Regions from separate parts of the Rhizobium acidisoli genome, predicted to be linked through region 3. Evidence: predicted binding sites of a transcription regulator. Region 3 holds the regulator's gene; each other region holds the start of a gene.
The links. Region 3 encodes HrcA, which represses chaperone genes, less so after heat shock. Its sites were predicted from a motif close to GTTAGCACTCNCNNNNNGNGAGTGCTAAC; they were not measured.
Positions count from the first base shown of each region.

Region 1: the regulator HrcA is predicted to act here: its motif matches at 1,020-1,048, upstream of groES (co-chaperone GroES).
Region 2: the regulator HrcA is predicted to act here: its motif matches at 922-950, upstream of groES (co-chaperone GroES).

Region 1 is NZ_CP034998.1:496,565-498,832, reverse strand. It holds gene CO657_RS02470 (TIGR01459 family HAD-type hydrolase) at 1-821, opposite strand, end outside; gene groES (co-chaperone GroES) at 1,106-1,402, shown strand; gene groL (chaperonin GroEL) at 1,473-2,268, shown strand, end outside.
Region 2 is NZ_CP035001.1:365,492-367,759, forward strand. It holds gene CO657_RS30755 (hypothetical protein) at 162-452, opposite strand; gene CO657_RS30760 (usg protein) at 547-819, opposite strand; gene groES (co-chaperone GroES) at 1,096-1,410, shown strand; gene groL (chaperonin GroEL) at 1,465-2,268, shown strand, end outside.
Region 3 is NZ_CP034998.1:5,323-7,590, forward strand. It holds gene rph (ribonuclease PH) at 1-536, opposite strand, end outside; gene hrcA (heat-inducible transcriptional repressor HrcA) at 664-1,752, shown strand; gene grpE (nucleotide exchange factor GrpE) at 1,862-2,268, shown strand, end outside.

The DNA of each region.
Region 1 (2,268 bases), 490 kb from region 3:
GGCGCGGCGTTTTCCCGATCGAGATAGGCGTTGAGGATCGCCTCGTCGGTCTCGCCGTTCAAGGTGTATTCCCGGGCGTGGATACCGCCGCTGATGTAGAGAAGGTCGAGGCCGTAATTCAAGGCGCCGCGCACATCGGTCGGCATGCCGTCGCCGATCGCCAGCACGCGCTCGACGGGGAAATCGCCGCGAAGCTCGCGGGCAGCCGCCAGCGTCGCCTCATAGATCGGCCGGTGCGGTTTTCCGGCGATGCGGGTGCTGCCGCCAAGCTGCTCGTAATAGGCGGCCATGGCGCCGGCGCAGGGAATGATGCGATGGCCGCGCTCGACGACGAGGTCGGGATTGGCGCAGATCATCGGCACCTGGCGGGATTTGAACTCCAGAAGCATGTCGGTGTAATCCTCCGGCTTCTGGGTCTCATCGTCGAAGAAGCCGGTGCAGACGAGCGATTGCGCTTCGCCTGCCGGCCGGCGCTCGACGTCGAGACCGTCAAGCAACGGGCTGTCACGCTCGGGGCCAAGCAGAAAGACCGTCTTCGGCCCTTCGGCAATCAGCCGGCGGGTGACGTCGCCAGAGGTGACGATCCGGTCATAGGCGCTGTCGGGAACGCCGATCTGGCGCAGCTGTTCGACCACCTGCCAGGAAAGGCGCGGCGAATTGGTGATGAGGACGACGGCGACGCCGCCGGCGCGCGCCGCTTCAAGGGCAGCGGCTGCCTTCGGAAACGGATCGACGCCATTGTGAACGACGCCCCAGACATCGCAGAGCACCACGTCATAGTGAGCCGTGATTTCCGAGAAGCTTTCTATCCGCCTGGCCATTCCGATTTCCCGATTTGCTTCAGTCACCGGTGACATTGCAAAGGCGCAAGGCGATGGCAAGGAATTTTCTTTGTCGTCCGCCCAGCGTGCCGGTTTCGGCGGCAATCTGCGTAATTCTCCGGCCTCTTCACAATTCCGGCACAAAAATTCGTGATTGCTCTCATTGACTCCTTTCGGAGCCATCCCTAAATGCTCGTCGCTAGCACTCACCGCAAGGGAGTGCTAACATCTATCCATGTGGGCCGCTCCGGCCCGCGAATGTCATTCGATCGAGGGATTAGACAATGGCAAGCACCAACTTCCGCCCCCTTCACGACCGCGTCGTTGTTCGCCGCGTTGAGTCCGAAGCCAAGACCAAGGGTGGCATCATCATTCCCGATACCGCCAAGGAAAAGCCGCAGGAAGGCGAAATCGTCGCCGTCGGTTCCGGCGCTCGTGACGAGTCCGGCAAGGTCGTCGCACTCGACGTCAAGGCTGGCGACCGCATCCTGTTCGGCAAGTGGTCCGGCACCGAAGTCAAGATCGACGGCGAAGACCTTCTGATCATGAAGGAAGCCGACATTATGGGCATCATCGGCTGATCAGCCGCTGGCCTTTCCGACGTAGCCGACGGGTCCAGAACCCGGACACTCGAATTGAGGAGTTTCAATCATGGCATCTAAAGAAATCAAGTTTGGTCGTACCGCGCGCGAAAAGATGCTGCGTGGCGTCGACATTCTCGCCGATGCAGTCAAGGTAACGCTCGGCCCGAAGGGCCGTAACGTCATCATCGACAAGTCCTTCGGCGCTCCGCGCATCACCAAGGACGGCGTTTCCGTCGCCAAGGAAATCGAACTCGAAGACAAGTTCGAAAACATGGGCGCCCAGATGGTCCGCGAAGTTGCTTCGAAGACCAACGACATTGCCGGCGACGGCACCACGACTGCAACCGTTCTGGCCCAGGCGATCGTTCGCGAAGGCAACAAGGCCGTTGCAGCCGGCATGAACCCGATGGACCTGAAGCGCGGTATCGACCTCGCTGTGGCCGACGTCGTGAAGGATCTCCAGGCCAAGGCCAAGAAGATCTCCACCTCTGAAGAAGTTGCACAGGTCGGCACGATCTCGGCAAACGGCGACAAGCAGGTCGGTCTCGACATTGCTGAAGCCATGCAGAAGGTCGGCAACGAAGGCGTCATCACGGTTGAAGAAGCCAAGACCGCCGAAACCGAACTCGAAGTCGTCGAAGGCATGCAGTTCGACCGCGGCTACCTCAGCCCCTACTTCGTGACCAACCCGGAAAAGATGATTGCCGACCTCGAAGACGTCTTCATTCTCCTTCACGAGAAGAAGCTCTCGAACCTGCAGTCGATGCTTCCGGTTCTCGAAGCTGTCGTCCAGACCGGCAAGCCGCTCCTGATCATCGCTGAAGACGTTGAAGGCGAAGCTCTTGCGACGCTCGTCGTCAACA
Region 2 (2,268 bases), on a different replicon from region 3:
CAAGGCGCTTGTTTGTCACGTCAGGCAGTTGCGATTCAAGGGCGGACGTCGAGAAAATTTACCTCGTTTTTCGGGACATGGACTTCCTCAATTGCCCGCGGCAGAGACTTCTCCGATCGTCCATGCGAACAGATCGGCTTGTCCCATTGTCTCCAATGCGCTTAATGGACAGACTGGCTGATAACCCGATGCGGATAAGCTGCCTTGAATTGCGATATCATCGCAAAGGCCTGCTGCAAGACCCGCTCGGCAACCTCGGGCCTGTCACGAGCAAGTTCATCGGCATTGATGCGGATTGCTTCTGCCATATTGGCCGACATCGTCGCAAAGCGTCCCTCGCCATAAACCACAGCCTCCTGTGAGGCGGTCTCAAGCCAACGGGCAAAATCGACGATGATCTCCTCCCGCTCAGGGATGCTGGCGCTTTTGATGATATTGATGTTTTCTTCCATGCGGTCTCGCTCCATACAGACGTGGAAAAGTCACCGAGCTCATCAAGCCTCGGCCGGCCGATGAGCTGGGGAGTGAGAAAATCAATTTCAAGCCTCAGTGCAGTTTTAATTCACCATCGACGCGCCGCCACTCATTGGGGCCGACCAGGCGATGGTGGCTGTAGCGAACAGAATGCAGCGGCCCATCGAGGGAAGCCTGCCAGAAATCCAGGAACCTGCGCATTTCGGGAAAGTCAGGGGCGAGATCGTATTCCTGCCAGACATAGGTCTGCAGGACGGATTCGAAATCCGGGATGCGATAAAGTATATGCGCGGTGGTCAGTCCGTACCCATTGAGCTGGCGCTCGAGATCAGATGAAAAGTTCATGCTTCATCTCCGTTTCGTGACAATAGGGATGATCGCGCAGGTATGCGCCATGATCAACCTGTCCGAAACGGAAAAATTCACATTATTGTTCCTTTCCAGCGTGTTAGCAGCCGCAAAGGACGAGTGCTAATTTTTCTCAATCGCCCTCTTGAAATCGAAAAAATGCGAAAATAAATTTTTTTCGCGAAACGCTCAAAGAGGTTTCGTTCCTGTCCGGATGCGGGCACTCCCATCCGGACAGGGGAACGTCATCACTGTTTGTCCATGGAGGAAAACATGTCGTTTAGACCGCTTCATGATCGCATTCTCGTCCGCCGCGTCGAATCCGAAGAGAAGACCAAGGGCGGCATCATCATTCCCGATACCGCCAAGGAAAAGCCGCAGGAAGGCGAAGTCGTCGCCGTCGGGCCCGGCGCGCGTAACGAGGCGGGCCAGATCCAGGCGCTCGACGTTAAGGCTGGTGACCGCATCCTGTTCGGCAAGTGGTCTGGCACTGAGATCAAGATCAACGGCGAAGACCTGCTGATCATGAAGGAAAGTGACGTCATGGGTATCATCGAAGCCCAGGTCGAGCAGAAGAAAGCCGCCTGAGCCTACCCTGTCGAAACCATCAGTCAAATAGCTGCCTATTGAGGAGTTAAAGAAATGGCTGCGAAAGAAGTCAAGTTCAACACCGATGCCCGTGAACGCATGCTGAGAGGGGTCGATGTTCTGGCGAATGCCGTGAAAGTCACACTCGGCCCTAAGGGCCGCAACGTCGTCATCGACAAGTCGTTCGGCGCACCGCGCATCACCAAGGACGGCGTCTCCGTCGCCAGGGAAATCGAACTAGAAGACAAGTTCGAGAACATGGGCGCGCAGATGTTGCGTGAAGTGGCATCGAAGACCAACGATCTCGCCGGCGACGGCACCACCACCGCGACTGTTCTGGCCCAAGCTATCGTCAAGGAAGGCGCCAAGGCGGTAGCATCCGGCATGAACCCGATGGACCTGAAACGCGGCATCGACATTGCCGTCGACGCAGTGGTCAAAGAACTGAAGACCAACGCCCGCAAGATCACCAGCAATTCTGAAATCGCCCAGGTCGGTACCATCTCCGCCAACGGCGACGAAGAAATCGGCCGCTATCTTGCCGAAGCCATGGAAAAGGTTGGCAACGAAGGCGTGATCACCGTCGAAGAGGCCAAAACCGCCGAGACAGAACTCGAAGTCGTCGAAGGCATGCAGTTTGATCGAGGCTACCTGTCCCCCTATTTCGTAACCAATCAGGACAAGATGCGGGTCGAGCTTGAGGATCCCTATATCCTCATCCACGAAAAGAAGCTCTCCAATCTCCAGGCAATGCTGCCAGTGCTAGAGGCTGTGGTGAAGTCAGGTAAGCCTCTGCTGATCATCGCCGAGGACGTTGAAGGCGAAGCGCTTGCGACGCTTGTCGTCAACAAGCTTCGT
Region 3 (2,268 bases):
AGGTAATCGAGGTCGATCACCGGCTGGCTGGCGAAGACGCCGCAGGAGATGGCGGCGACATGGTCCTTCAGGACCCGGTCGACCTTGATCATGTTGCGGCTTTCCATCCATTTCAGGCAGTCGTAAAGCGCGATCCAGCCGCCGGTGATCGAGGCTGTCCGCGTGCCGCCATCGGCCTGGATGACGTCGCAATCAAGGGTGATCTGCCGCTCGCCGAGCGCCTGCAGATCGACGACGGCGCGCAGCGACCGGCCGATCAGCCGCTGGATTTCCTGAGTGCGGCCGCCCTGCTTGCCGGCTGCCGCCTCGCGCTTCATGCGCTCGCCGGTCGCCCGCGGCAGCATGCCGTACTCAGCCGTGACCCATCCCTTGCCGCTATTGCGCAGCCATGGCGGCGTCTTTTCCTCAAGGCTGGCCGTGCAGAGCACATGCGTGTCGCCGAATTTCACCAGGCAGGAGCCTTCCGCATGCTTGGAAAAATTGCGCTCGAACGAGACCTTGCGCATCTGGTCGATTTTTCTGCCTGAAGGCCGCATTCTTATCTCCTGGGGTTTGTTGACCGCTTCTACGATTGGCGGCGCCTATTTGCAAATTCCCTTTTGCCACGGCTGCGAGTTTGACTTACTTTTCGCGAAGTATCATCAGCGCGGGTTCGAGAGTTTCATGGGCATCAGGTCGACATCGGTTTCGGATGCCGTTGCTGCGCTGGACGAGCGCTCCAGGGAAATTTTTCGCCGCATCGTCGAAGGCTATCTGGAGAGCGGCGAGCCGCTCGGTTCGCGCAATCTGTCCCGCCTGCTGCCGATGTCGCTGTCGCCGGCCTCGGTGCGCAACGTCATGAGCGATCTCGAAGATCTCGGCCTCATCTATTCGCCGCATATCAGCGCCGGCCGGCTGCCGACCCAGATCGGCCTGCGTTTCTTCGTCGATGCCTTCATGCAGGTCGGTGATCTCTCCGCCGAGGACCGCGCCAGCATCGACCGCCAGGTGCGGGCCGAAAGCGGCGGCAATCCGGTGGAATCGATGATGAACGAGGCGAGCCGCATGCTATCCGGCATTTCGCGCGGCGCCGGCCTGGTCATCACCTCGAAAAGCGATCCGGTGCTCAAACATGTCGAGTTCATCCGGCTGGAGCCGACAAAGGCGCTGGCCGTGCTCGTCGGCGATCACGACCAGGTGGAAAACCGCATCATCGAACTGCCGGCGGGCGTCACCTCCTCGCAGCTGGCCGAGGCGGCAAATTTTCTCAATGCCCACATGTCCGGCCAGACCCTGCCGGAGCTGCGCAAACAGCTCAGCCAGCTGAAGGATAACGTCCGTCACGAACTCGATGCCCTGTCGCGCGATCTCGTCGAGCGCGGCATCGCCGTATGGGCCGGCAGCCCGGACGAGGGCAAGCCGGCGCAGCTGATCATCCGCGGCCGCGCCAACCTGCTTGAAGGTCTGGCCGGCGCCGAGGATCTCGACCGGCTGCGGCTGCTGTTCGACGATCTCGAAAAGAAGGACAGCCTGATCGAGATCCTCAATCTCGCCGAAACCGGCTCGGGCGTGCGCATCTTCATCGGCTCGGAAAACAAGCTCTTCTCGCTGTCCGGCTCGTCGCTCATCGTCGCGCCCTATCGTGACGACGACGATCGCATCGTCGGCGCCGTCGGCGTCATCGGCCCGACGCGGCTCAATTACTCCCGCATCGTGCCGATGGTGGACTACACCGCCCAGCTCGTCTCCCGGCTTTCGCGCAATCCGCTTTGACCAGTTTGACGAAGACCGCGGAATTTTCCCTTCTTTGTCACGCAGACTTGATTTTTTTCGGTCAAACCTCGATATCGGGCGCATCTGAAGACACCAACCGGAGACCGTCATGACCGATGACACGACGAAAAACGGACCTGACGCAACTGCGGCCGATGCCGCAGCCGACGCTGCCGCCTACGTCGAGAACGATATTGCGCAGGAAGAGGCCCCCCAGCCTGATGCACTCGAGCTTCTGAAAGCCGAAAACGGCGAACTGCGCGACCGCTATCTGCGCCTTGCCGCCGAGATGGACAATCTGCGCCGCCGCACCGAGCGTGAGGTCAAGGACGCCAAGTCCTATTCCGTCGCCGGTTTCGCGCGTGACATGCTCGCCGTCTCGGACAATCTGCGCCGAGCGCTGGATGCCATCCCTGCAGAGGTCAAGGATGCGGCCGATGCCGGCCTGACCACGCTGATCGAGGGCGTCGAGATGACCGAGCGCGCCATGCTGTCGGCGCTCGAGCGCCACGGCGT